Aliamphritea hakodatensis: one gene and its partner. The protein of the gene in region 1 interacts with the protein of each later gene in a pairwise test. Links are inferred from orthologs where the notes say so. Each region holds a gene or a part of one and is shown on either strand. Other genes may lie near its edges.

The links.
Region 2: the proteins of uvrB (region 1) and uvrA interact in binary tests that used the Escherichia coli proteins (3 or more experiments, as listed by UniProt). The link is inferred for Aliamphritea hakodatensis from one-to-one orthologs.

What each region holds. Positions count from the first base shown.
Region 1 is NZ_AP025281.1:2,975,989-2,982,186, reverse strand. Bases 1,244-4,135 are described here. They hold uvrB (excinuclease ABC subunit UvrB), read left to right. Parts: upstream 1,244-1,627; coding sequence 1,628-3,643; downstream 3,644-4,135. Other genes in these bases: PCI15_RS13765 (response regulator), read left to right, coding at 3,801-4,135; PCI15_RS13775 (pyridoxal phosphate-dependent aminotransferase), read right to left, coding at 1,244-1,392. Also shown: more of PCI15_RS13775, read right to left, coding at 211-1,243; more of PCI15_RS13765, read left to right, coding at 4,136-4,421; PCI15_RS13760 (ABC transporter substrate-binding protein), read left to right, coding at 4,463-5,674; PCI15_RS13755 (sensor histidine kinase), read left to right, coding at 5,677-6,198. UniProt on the Escherichia coli protein: The UvrABC repair system catalyzes the recognition and processing of DNA lesions. A damage recognition complex composed of 2 UvrA and 2 UvrB subunits scans DNA for abnormalities.
Region 2 is NZ_AP025281.1:565,212-571,846, forward strand. Bases 3,235-6,563 are described here. They hold uvrA (excinuclease ABC subunit UvrA), read right to left. Parts: upstream 6,258-6,563; coding sequence 3,435-6,257; downstream 3,235-3,434. Other genes in these bases: PCI15_RS02505 (phosphate/phosphite/phosphonate ABC transporter substrate-binding protein), read left to right, coding at 3,235-3,457; ssb (single-stranded DNA-binding protein), read left to right, coding at 6,481-6,563. Also shown: hutG (N-formylglutamate deformylase), read left to right, coding at 1-713; PCI15_RS02495 (helix-turn-helix domain-containing protein), read right to left, coding at 710-1,543; PCI15_RS02500 (fatty acid desaturase), read left to right, coding at 1,701-2,639; more of PCI15_RS02505, read left to right, coding at 2,636-3,234; more of ssb, read left to right, coding at 6,564-6,635. UniProt on the Escherichia coli protein: The UvrABC repair system catalyzes the recognition and processing of DNA lesions. UvrA is an ATPase and a DNA-binding protein. A damage recognition complex composed of 2 UvrA and 2 UvrB subunits scans DNA for abnormalities.

The DNA of each region.
Region 1 (6,198 bases):
CTTGCTGCGGTCTTGCTATGTAGCGGCTAAAAACACTTTTCAAATAAAAGCAGGTAAGGGTAAGTACAGTCCGGGTTTGGGTGTTCTTCAAGTTATTTTCTGAGCGGATATGAAAATGAAACGGCTGTTTTGTGGTGTTTTTGTGGTTGAGATATAGCTGACAGGCAATAAAAAACCGGGCAGTTGCCCGGTTTTCTTTTAACGGTAAAATCAGCCCTGCAGGGCTTTCTTGATACGGTTGATTGCGTCGTCCAGTACTTCCATAGATGTAGCGAAAGACAGACGCATGTTGCCCGGCGCACCGAAAGCAGAGCCCGGTACCAGTGCAACACCGGCTTCCTGCAACAGGAATTCAGCCAGCGCGATGTCATCAGCAAAACGGTCATCATTGTCGATGATGGCGTGGAAGCTTGGGAAAGCGTAGAAGGTGCCATCAACATCCAGACAGTCAACGCCTTCGATTTCGTTCAGTTTGTTTACAACGAAGTCACGGCGCGCCTGGAACGCAACCAGCATTTCGTTGACACATTCCAGGCCGCCTTCCAGTGCCGCTTCAGCCGCGACCTGAGAGATAGAGGTTGGGTTAGAAGTGCTCTGGGACTGGATCTTTTTCATCGCACCGATGAGCTTCGCAGGACCTGCTGCGTAACCGATACGCCAGCCTGTCATGGAGTAAGCCTTGGATACACCGTTCAGTACGATGGTACGGTCATACAGTTCAGGACAGGCATTCAGGATGTTCACGAATGGCTTGTCGTCGAACATGATGTGTTCGTACATGTCATCGCTGGCCACCATCACGTGAGGGTGCTTCTTCAGCACTTCACCCAGGGCTTTCAGTTCGTCCAGTTCGTAAGCAACGCCGGTCGGGTTAGACGGGCTGTTCAGCACCAGCAGTTTAGTGCGTTCAGTGATGGCTGCTTCCAGCTGTTCCGGCGTGATCTTGAAGCGGGCAGACTGTTCAGTTGTTACGATAACCGGCTTACCTTCACCCATCAGAACCATATCCGGGTAAGACACCCAGTACGGAGCCGGGATGATGACTTCATCACCTGCGTTCAGCAGGGCCATCGACAGGTTAAAGAAACTCTGCTTACCACCACATGAAACCAGAATCTGGTTAGCTTCGTAATCAAAGCCGTTATCACGTTTTAATTTATTAATAATCGCGGTTTTCAGAGCTGGCGTACCGTCAACAGCGGTGTATTTGGTGAAGCCGTTGTTCAGCGCGGTAATTGCTGCGGTTTTAATGTGTTCCGGGGTATCAAAATCAGGTTCGCCGGCACCCAGGCCGATAATGTTCTGACCCGCTGCACGTAATTCGGCAGCACGGTTGGTTACCGCCAGTGTCGGGGAAGGTTTGATACTGTTTACGCGGTCGGAAAGTTGCATATCCAAGCCCATATCCTCTGAAAATGTGGATTTATTCCACGGTCGATTAACCGCACAATCATACCGGAAACCAATGTGAGTAAGCATCCCCCTGAACCGTAAAAAAGCGACATATTTATGAAATAACGCTTTGTTTTTTAAATTCAGGTAACAGATTCGTTTGTCCCTCTTTCGGCCTGCCGGGTATAATCCCCGATTCTCTTATTTTATGCAGCGATACAAGCGAACTCACATTATGAAGCAACGCTTTCAGGTAAAGTCGAATTTCCAGCCCGCCGGTGATCAGCCGGCGGCGATTGAAGGGCTGGTAACGGGTATCAATGCAGGGTTAACTGCGCAGACTTTACTTGGGGTAACCGGCTCAGGGAAAACCTTTACAGTTGCAAATGTGGTTGCTGAGTTGCAGCGGCCAACCATCGTGCTGGCCCATAACAAGACCCTGGCAGCCCAGCTGTACGGTGAGTTCCGGGAGTTTTTCCCGAACAACTCGGTTGAGTACTTCGTGTCTTACTATGATTACTATCAGCCTGAAGCCTACGTGCCGTCCTCGGATACCTTCATCGAGAAAGATGCGTCCATAAACGACCACATTGAACAGATGCGGCTGTCGGCGACCAAAGCATTGCTGGAGCGCGAAGACGCGATCATTGTTGCCACCGTGTCAGCAATTTACGGTCTGGGTGATCCTAAGTCTTATCTTGGCATGATGTTACATCTGGACCGTGGCGATGAGATTGATCAGCGCTTTGTTCTGCGCCGTTTAGCTGAGCTTCAGTACACCCGCAATGATATTGAACTGCACCGGGGTACCTACCGGGTACGGGGGGATGTGATTGACGTTTTCCCGGCAGAATCTGAAAAAGAAGCGGTGCGCATCGAACTGTTTGATGATGAAGTTGAAAACATCAGCTATTTCGACCCGCTGACTGGCGAGGTGCTGCGCAAAGTGCCCCGGGCAACGATTTATCCGAAATCCCACTATGTTACCCCCCGGGAAATACTGGTGGCCGCGGTCGATAAAATTAAAGTAGAGCTGCAAGAACGCCTGAAACAATTGCGCGATCACGACAAGCTGGTGGAAGCGCAACGCCTTGAACAGCGGACCCTCTATGATATGGAAATGATCATGGAGCTGGGCTACTGCTCAGGTATTGAAAACTATTCCCGTTATCTGTCCGGCCGTGACCCGGGTGCTGCACCGCCGACCCTGTTCGATTATCTGCCGGATGATGCGCTGGTGGTGATCGATGAATCCCATGTGACCGTGCCGCAGTTAGGCGCGATGTATAAGGGTGACCGGTCCCGCAAAGAGACACTGGTGGAATATGGCTTCCGCTTGCCGTCTGCGCTGGATAACCGGCCAATGCGGTTCGAGGAATGGGAGTCGATTTCTCCCCAGATGATTTTTGTTTCCGCAACTCCGGGTAAATATGAAGCAGCTAATGCCGGTCAGGTAGTAGAGCAGGTGGTACGCCCCACCGGGCTGCTGGACCCGCTGGTGGAAGTACGACCGGCACAAACCCAGGTCGATAACCTGTTAGGTGAAATCAATAAGGTCGCTGCCAATAAAGAACGGGTAATCGTCACGGTGCTGACCAAGCGGATGGCGGAAGATCTGACCGAGTATCTGGATGAACACGGGGTTCGGGTTCGTTATCTTCATTCCGATATTGATACCGTGGAGCGGGTGGAAATTATCCGTGACCTGCGGATTGGTGAGTTCGATGTACTGGTGGGGATTAACCTGTTACGTGAAGGCATTGATATGCCGGAAGTAGGCTTGGTGGCGATTCTGGATGCGGATAAAGAAGGCTTCCTGCGTTCGGAAACGTCAATGATTCAGACCATCGGCCGGGCAGCCCGTAATATCAATGGCCGGGCGATTCTGTATGCGGACCGGGTAACCGGCTCCATGCAGCGGGCGATGGATGAAACCGAACGTCGCCGTGAAAAGCAGATGGAGCATAACGAGAAGCACGGCATTGTGCCCAAAGGCATCAAAAAGTCGGTGGCTGACATTATGGAAGGGGCTTCGTCTATTCCGGGCCGTAAGAGCAGCAAGGCGGCGAAGAAGGTGGCTGAAGCCACTGCAGAATACAATGTTGATCCGGCACAGCTGAGCGGGCCGGAACTGGCGAAAGCCATGAGCAAGCTTGAAGACCAGATGTATGAAGCGGCGAAAAACCTTGAGTTTGAGAAAGCCGCACATTTCCGGGATCAGCTGGAAAAGCTCAAACACAGCGGTTTGTAATAGCGTTCTTCAGGAAAACCCGGCACATGCCGGGTTTTTTGTGCCTGCTGTTTGCCCCCAACACTCCGCTGTCGGCTGTGTCCTGAATGTCTGATTTGTCCGATAAGTCGCATTTGTCTGAAAAGTGTCTATGATAGAGAAGAGTTAAGGAGCCTCTATGCAGACATTTACCAGCGGCCAGATCGCGACTCTGTGCAACGTAAACCCCCGAACGGTGCTGCGCTGGATCACCAGCGGCAAGCTCAAAGCGTTCCGTTTACCCGGGGGAAATCACCGTGTACCTGAAGATGATTTTCTGGCCTTTCTGAACGACAACGGGCTGCCGGTACCGGCTGAGCTACAGCACACAGCCAGTCCGGACGGTGAGTCTTCCATCGCAGAAACGGTGGTTCACAGTGCCCCTAAAGTGTTGATTGTTGATGATGAAAAGGATGTCCGCCGGGCCATTAACCGGGTATTACGGCCGTTACGCTGGGAAGTACATGAAGCGGCTGACGGATTTCAGGCAGGCAGTCTGATGCTGCAGGAAAGGCCGGATCTGGTGTTGCTGGACCTGAGTATGCCGGGGCTGGATGGCTACGAAGTGATTCGCTATATACGGGGCAACCGGCAAATCTGTGACTGCAGGATTCTGGTGATTTCTGCACTGCCGTCGGCGGCGCTGAAAAAGGCGCTGGATTGCGGTGCCGATGAAGTGCTGGCCAAACCGTTCGACAACCGGAGGCTGCGTGAACTGGCGCAACATCTGGTGATGAATTCAAACCGTAAGGAAGCATAAGCGCCTGAATACGTTCGCCTTCTGAATAGGGAGTAACCGATATGCAGCTACGTCTGATCATTTTTCTGATGGTGTGTGTGCTGGCCTGGCCGGTGTTTGCCCGGGATAAGCTGATGCGGCTGTATATTGATGCAGATAACAGCATTTCGCGGCAGGCAACAGAATCGATTTACCGGGGCATGTATACCGCACTGAAGGAACGTGATTTTCAGATAGAAGGATACCGGTTTGAAATTGTTATCCGTGATCACCGGGGCAACTCTTCCCGAAGTAAGGCGAACCTGGAAGCCTTCCTGAAGGATGACCGTGGCTTGCTGATATTCAGCGGTTTGCATTCGCCACCGCTGCTGGCCAATCAGTCATTCATCAACCGGCAAAAAATTCTTCTGCTTGATCCATGGGCAGCCGCGGCCCCTATTACCCGCAGTAAAGAGGCGGAAAACTGGATTTACAGGTTGTCGGTTGATGACAGTAAGGCCGGTGAATTTATCACGGCCCAGGCGGTCGACAGGGAAGGCTTCAGCAGGCCCTATCTGTTACTTGAGAATACTGGCTGGGGCCGCTCAAACGAAAATAATATGCTCAGTGCGCTGGCGGAAAGAGGGCTGGAGGTAGCCGGCGTTAGCTGGTTTAACTGGTCGCTGGGACAATACAATGCCAGAAGTATCCTGCGTCAGGCCAGAGACTCCGGCGCTGATGTGATTTTTCTGGTCGCCAATGCGCCTGAAGGGAAGGTGCTGCTGCAGGCGATGGCGGACGATCCTTCCCTGAGACTGCCTGTACGCAGCCACTGGGGGATTACCGGTGGGGATTTCGCCTTGGATGTGTCCGCTGAAATCCGCCGGCAGACAGACCTTAAATTTATCCAGACCCGTTTTTCATTTCTGGAACTGCCCCGTACGCCGCTGGCTGAACAGGTGTTACAACAAGCCCGTGACAATTTTTCCGATGTGATCAGCGCCAGTGATATTAAGGCCCCGGCTGGGTTTATTCATGCCTATGATCTGACCAGACTGATGATTGCCGCGATTGAGCAGGCAGGCCTGAGTGGAGATGTAGTGGCAGACCGGGCGGGTATCCGTGCGGCACTTAACCGGCTGCAGCAGCCAGTTGAAGGGCTGATTAAAACCTACCGGCAGCCCTTTTCTGTATTCACCCCGCAACAGCCGGATGCCCATGAGGCGCTCGGCCCTCAGGATTTGCGTATGGCCCGTTATAACGGGCAGGGGAATATTATTCTGGAGTCTGAATAAATATGTCTGTCCGGCAAGCGCCTGAGCGCAAAACACGTAAACCCAGTATTGCCAGAGGGGTTGCCCGCCTGACTGCCCTGAGTATTGCTGTCATGGGGGTTCTGGTAGTCGTCCTGGTCGGTCTGCGGATTAACGGTGTCATGCAGGAATTGCGGCAGGAGCATCTGCGCCATGAAAGTCAGACGCTGGTGGCAGAGTTCGAGCGCTTTCTTGCTAACCAGTTAATTGTTCTGCGGGATCATGCCGCTTTTCCGGTGATGCGTCAGGGGGTATTGCAGCCTGAGCAGATGCGTGGCTACGTCAGTGATTTTATGCAAAATCTGTCGGTGATCGGCCGCCGTTATAAAGAAACCCTGGTGGATTTTCAGGGCCTGACGGTCTATTCAACCCGGCCGGAGCTGGAAGCGGATTACAGCCATGCCCCATGGATGCAGAAGGTGATCAGTGGTGAAGTATCTGAACTGATTATGCTGCATGCCATCCGGGGAGAATATTACTGGTGCATTGTTATTCCGGTGGAATAT
Region 2 (6,635 bases), 2.4 Mb from region 1 along the record:
CCGCATCGGCCCTGCAACTGGCCGATACCGACTGGTTTATCCCTGAACTGTACAGTTTTCTGAGTGAGTTGGGGGTGGGGGTAATCCGTGCGAATTATTCCCGCTATGTGCTTGATCTGAACCGTTCGCTGGATGACAAGCCTTTGTATACGGGCAAGGTGACGGGGCTGTTTCCGGCCATCAGCTTTACCGATGACAGCCTGTTTTTACCCGGACAGGAACCGGATGAAGATGAACGGGAGCGCTACAAGCAGCAGATCTGGCGGCCTTATCATCAGCAGATCCGTAACGAGCTGGACCGACTGAAGGCAGTGCATGGCAACGCGATGCTGTTTGATGCGCACAGTATTGCACCACGGGTGCCGATGCTGTTCGATGGCCGTTTGCCGGATTTCAATTTTGGTAGCAACAGCGGTGCCAGTTGCCGGTTTGGCTTAACGGCGCAGTTGGAGGCACTGGCCTGTGCTGATGGCCGGTTTACCTGTGTAACCGATGGCCGCTTTAAAGGCGGCTTTATCACCCGTCATTTCGGTCAGCCGGCTGAAGGTATTGAGAGCCTGCAACTGGAACTGTCACAGGGTACTTATCTGGCGGATGATGCCTTCACTGCCAAGCGTTTTGATGCCTATCAGATCGACCCTAAAAAACTGTGCCATGTGCAGCCGCTGTTGCGGCAGATTACCCAGCACTTACTGGATGCCCTGCAGCATTAGACGGTTTGTTTAATTTCGAGACACAGCTGGCTGGCCTGATGGGGCAGTATGTCGGCAACTCTCACCAGATGATCGAAGTGTCTGGACAGCCCGCTGATTTGCTCACTGCCGGTGACCATCAGATAGGTACCGCCCAGATAAATCGCTGCCCGCTGGTTGCCGAATACGGTTAATGGCGCGGAATAGTGTTTCAGCCGGTCATAAAAATGTACCCGCAGGGTCGGATAGTGTTCATCAATGAGCCGGGCCATGTAATCAAACTGGGCGAGCCGTAACGGCCTGGGAATGTTCTGCCAGATGCCCTGACCCTGTGCCAGTTCATGAAGGGCCTGTACTGGCATACATATTTCCAGATCATTACCCCGTTCCTGAACGGTTTTCAGTAAATCTTCCCCGAAGTTGTACCGGGCTGAGGCTCTGTGAGGCTCCAGCTCATGATTGACCAGCTCCGGCAGGCTGAGCATGTCCGGCAGATAAGCCGGCACATAGCGGGTTTTGCCGCCGTTAATTTCTGCCCGCCACTGGGTGAGGGGGGAATGCTGGGCCTGATCCGGTATCAGTTCAATTTCAGCACTGCTGGATACCTGCAGGCTGGCATCGCTGGCACCGGTCACACCTAGCAGCCAGTCGATTGACACACCCTGGGCGGCGGCGATGCGCATCAGTGCTTCGGCACGGGGCAGGCGCAGGTTCGCCGGATCAAGAAACTGGCTCATGGCCGAGCGGTCCAGCTGGCACTGGCGGGCAAACTCGCTCGGGTTAAGGCCGGACTGTGCCAGCAAATCTTTCAGACGCTCACGAAACACAGGGGCAATTTCCCGTTTATCCATGCTGATCACCTGTTGTTTTGTAAAAGTAACGATTTATGTATTTATACAACAAAATAACATTAATGCTGTAAATATTATGCATAAATTACAAATTCACAAATAGCCTCACCGAATGTCAGGGCATATGCTTTTCTTATTGATACTTAAGGAGATAGTTATGCCTGCCAAATGCAGATTCCGGATTGAGTGGCCAACTTTATTGCTGATAATTGCCTGTTACGGCAGTTGGTGGCTGGCAATGTCAGCGGTGCAGTGGAGTGCTCTTGTATGGCTGAGTTTACCGGTGGTTCTGGCATTGCAATCTTCGTTACAGCATGAAGTGTTACATAATCATCCTACCGGCTGGCGCTGGCTGAATGAGCTGCTGGTCTTCCTGCCAATCGGTATTTTTCTGCCTTATGAGCGCTTCCGGGACAGCCATCTTATTCACCATCAGGATGAAAATCTGACGGACCCCTACGATGATCCGGAGTCGCATTATGTTGATCCGCAACGGTGGCAGGCGATGCCGACGGCCGTCAGGGATATTTACAATTTTAATAACAGTTTGCTGGGGCGGATGCTGATTGGTCCGGCGTTGTCTATGTGGCTGTTCTACCGGAGTGATCTGCGGGCGGTGATGTCCGGTGACTGGCCGGTGATCCGCGCGTATCTGATGCATCTGCTGGGGTTGCTCCCGGTGCTGTGGTGGCTGGCTGAAGTGGCGCAGGTGAGTCTCTGGATATATTTACTGTGTGCCTACGGGGGGTTGTCGATTCTCAAGATTCGTACCTTTCTGGAACACCGGGCACACTTTGCGGTGGCGGCCCGTACCGTAGTGGTTGAAGACCGGGGGGCGCTGGCCTTTCTGTTTCTGAACAATAATTTTCACGCCGTGCATCACCAGTGTCCCGGTGTGGCCTGGTACCGTTTGCCGGCGCTGTACCGGGAACAGCGTGAACAGTTTCTGGCGGATAACCAGCAGTACCGGTATGACAATTATCGTCAGGTGTTTAAAGAATATTTCTTGCAGGCTAAAGAGCCGGTATCCCATCCGCAGATGCCGGTTACGCAGGATACTCCGGTTCAGCAGAATTCCGGCGAGGTGGTCGGATGATTGCCCGCTTACCTATGTATGACTGGCCGGAACTGCAGGACCAGCATGCCGCTGTGTGGCAGCATCTGGCTGGGGTATTGCGGGAGGATCTTGCCGCTGAAATTACTGTACCTGAGACACTGACCGGGGGCGGTGACCTTGTGCAGCAATGGTGTTCACCGGATTTACTGATCGGACAAACCTGTGGATTACCCTTTGCGCAGGGGCTGTATAAGCAGACCTCTTTACTGGGCAGTCCCGTTTACCGGTTGGAAGGTTGCGGTGCAGGGGAGTACAACAGCGTGATAGTGGCAGCGCCGGGGGTGAATGCCGATACTGTTTGTCTCAGTGGTTGCAGGCTTGCAGAGCCTTCGGTGCCGCTGCGGGCCGCAGTGAACGCAACGGATTCTCAGTCGGGTTTTTCTGCGCTGCTTTACAGCCTTGCTGCTGAATCTCTGGGGAGTTTCAGTGTTTCCGGCAGCCACCGCCGTTCAGTGCAGATGCTGGCAGCAGGAGAGGCAGATATCGCGACAATAGACGCAGTGAGCTGGGCGCTGGCACAGCGTTATGAGCCGGCAGCGGAAACCTTGCAGGTGATAGGTTTCAGTGAGCCGACGCCCTGTCTGCCGATGATCAGCGGAGTCAGCGGCTATGCCGGAGAGATCCGCCAGAGCCTGATGCGGGGGATTGCAACGCTGGATGAATCTCTGAAAGCAGATTTGCTTTTGGACGGGCTGGTGGAGCGAAATGTTTCCGACTATCTGTTTCTGTCGCCCCGGCTGACCGGGGCGATGCAGAAACATGGTCTGACAGAGGTTAGCGTTCCAGCAACGGCTTAAGGAACTGGCCGGTGTAGGAGTGCTCGGTAGCGGCAACGTCTTCCGGGGTGCCGGTCGCGATGATGTGGCCGCCTTTGGTGCCGCCTTCCGGCCCCAGGTCGACAATCCAGTCCGCGGTTTTAATCACATCCAGATTATGTTCGATGACCACAATGGTGTTGCCGTGATCCCGTAAGCGATACAGCACGTTCAGCAGCTGCTGAATATCATAGAAGTGCAGGCCGGTGGTCGGCTCGTCCAGAATATACAGAGTCTTGCCGGTGTCCCGTTTACTCAGTTCCTTGGCCAGTTTCACCCGCTGGGCTTCACCGCCGGAGAGAGTAGTAGCAGCCTGACCCAGACGGATGTAGCTCAGACCTACGTCAATCAGAGTTTGCAGGCGGCGGGCCAGTGCCGGAATTGCATCGAAGAATTCACGGCCGTCTTCAACGGTCATTTCCAGTACTTCGTCGATGCTCTTACCCTTGTATTTCACTTCAAGTGTTTCGCGGTTATAGCGTTTGCCTTTACAGACGTCGCAGGGCACGTATACGTCCGGCAAGAAGTGCATTTCTACCTTGATGACCCCGTCACCCTGACAGGCTTCACAGCGGCCGCCTTTGACGTTGAAGCTGAAGCGGCCGGGCTTGTAACCCCGTGCACGGGCTTCCTGGGTGCCGGCAAACAGTTCCCGGATCGGAGTGAAAATGCCGGTGTAGGTTGCCGGGTTTGAGCGCGGTGTTCGGCCAATCGGACTCTGGTCAATATCGATGACCTTATCCATCTGTTTCAGGCCGTCAATCTCCTGATGCGGGGCGGCATCAAGGGTAGTCGCCTTGTTCAGTTCGGTGGCTGCCAGCGGATAAAGCGTGCCGTTGATCAGGGTGGATTTACCGGAGCCGGAGACCCCTGTTACACAGGTTAACAGACCCAGCGGAATCTCCAGATTCACCTTGTTAAGGTTGTTACCGGTAGCCCCCAGAAGTTTCAGCCAGCGGCCATCCGGTGTGTTGCGCTTGCTGGGTATTTCAATTTTACGGCGGCCGGAAATGTAGTCGCCGGTAATGGAGTTCACGTTATCCATTACCTGCTGTGGCGTACCCTGAGCGATGATTTCACCGCCGTGTACCCCGGCTCCCGGGCCCACGTCGATAACATGATCCGCCAGACGGATAGCGTCTTCATCGTGTTCCACTACGATGACGGTATTACCCAGATCCCGCAGATGAACCAGAGTCTTCAGCAGGCGGTCGTTATCCCGCTGGTGCAAGCCGATTGAGGGTTCATCCAGAATGTACATTACGCCGACGAGGCCGGCACCGATCTGGCTGGCCAGACGGATTCGCTGGGCTTCGCCGCCGGACAGGGTTTCGGCGCTGCGTTCCAGTGACAGGTAGTCCAGACCCACGTTGACCAGAAAGGCCAGCCGCAGGCGGATTTCCTTGACGATCTTGTCGGCGATTTCACCGCGTTTGCCACTTAGCTTGAGGGTTTCAAAGTAGTCATAGCAGTCACCGATGGCCATCTCAACGATTTCTGGCAGGGTCTCGGTGGCAATGAATACATGGCGGGCATCGCGGCGCAGACGGCTGCCGTCACAGGACGGGCAGGACTGCATATTGATGTATTTGGACAGGTCTTCACGGACCATTTCTGATTCGGTTTCCCGGTAACGGCGTTCCAGGTTGTTCAGTACCCCTTCAAACGGGTGGGATTTGCTGATGGAATCGCCCCGGTCATTCAGGTACTTAAAGGCAATATTGTCTTTACCGCTGCCCTGCAGAATGACCTTTTGCTGCTTGGCGCTAAGCTCGCCAAACGGGGTGTTGATGTCAAAATCGTAATGGGCGGCAACGGCTTTTAACTGCTGGAAGTAATACAGTGCCCGGCGGTCCCAGCCCCGGATTGCCCCTTCAGAAAGTGTCAGGCTTGAATCGCTGACGACTTTTTTCGGGTCAAAGAACTGTTTTACACCCAGGCCGTCACAGGAAGAACAGGCCCCGTGAGGGTTGTTGAATGAGAACATCCGCGGTTCAAGTTCCTGGATGCTGTGGCCACATTTCGGACAAGCAAAACGGGCTGAGAACACCATGTCTTCCCCATCGCCGTCCATGTAGCAAACGGTGGCAATGCCATCGGTCAGGTTCAGTGCGGTTTCGAATGATTCCGCCAGACGGGCCTGTAAATCCGGGCGGACTTTAAACCGGTCAACCACGGCTTCAATGTCGTGTTTCTTGTTTTTGTCCAGTTCCGGCGCGCTGTCGATATCAACCACAATACCATTGATACGGGCACGGACAAACCCCTGGGTTTTCAACTCGCTTATGGTGTGTAAGTGCTCACCTTTGCGGCCCTGAACAATGGGGGCCAGTAACATCAGCTTGCTGCCTTCCGGCAAGGCTAATACCTGATCAACCATCTGGCTGACAGTTTGGGCGGCAAGTGGCAGGTCGTGGTCCGGGCAGCGGGGCTCACCGGCACGGGCAAACAGCAAACGCAGGTAATCATAAATCTCAGTAATGGTGCCCACGGTAGAACGGGGGTTATGAGAAGTAGACTTCTGCTCGATGGAGATTGCCGGTGACAGGCCTTCGATGTGATCGACATCGGGCTTTTCCATGACCGACAGGAATTGCCGGGCATAGGTCGACAGCGATTCAACATAACGGCGCTGGCCTTCTGCATAGAGGGTGTCAAATGCCAGCGATGACTTGCCTGACCCGGAAAGCCCGGTGATAACAACCAGCTTATCGCGGGGAATTTCCAGATCGATATTCTTAAGATTGTGGGTACGGGCCCCGCGAACCAGGATTTGTTCCATCAGTATGTCCGACTTGTGCGCAAAAGGAGTCAATTATAGAGGCAGATGCTATATAAAAGCACCCTAAAAAGCTGTTTATTTATACAGATAATTGATGAGTGTTCAGAGGGGTAAATATGCTATGCTTGGCGCCAGGAAAATGAATCGGCCACCGTCCGGGGCCGAACCAAGATCAACAGATGTAATATAGCCCCGCAGGACGCTGGGGGGAGTGGAGAATTCAATGGCACGCGGTATTAACAAAGTCATTCTGATTGGTAACCTGGGTAATGACCCGGATACTAAGTACATGCCCAGCGGCAACGCGGTTACCAACATTACTGTAGCGACGTCTGAAAGCTGGAAAGATAAGCAGACAGGTCAGCAGCAGGAGCGTAC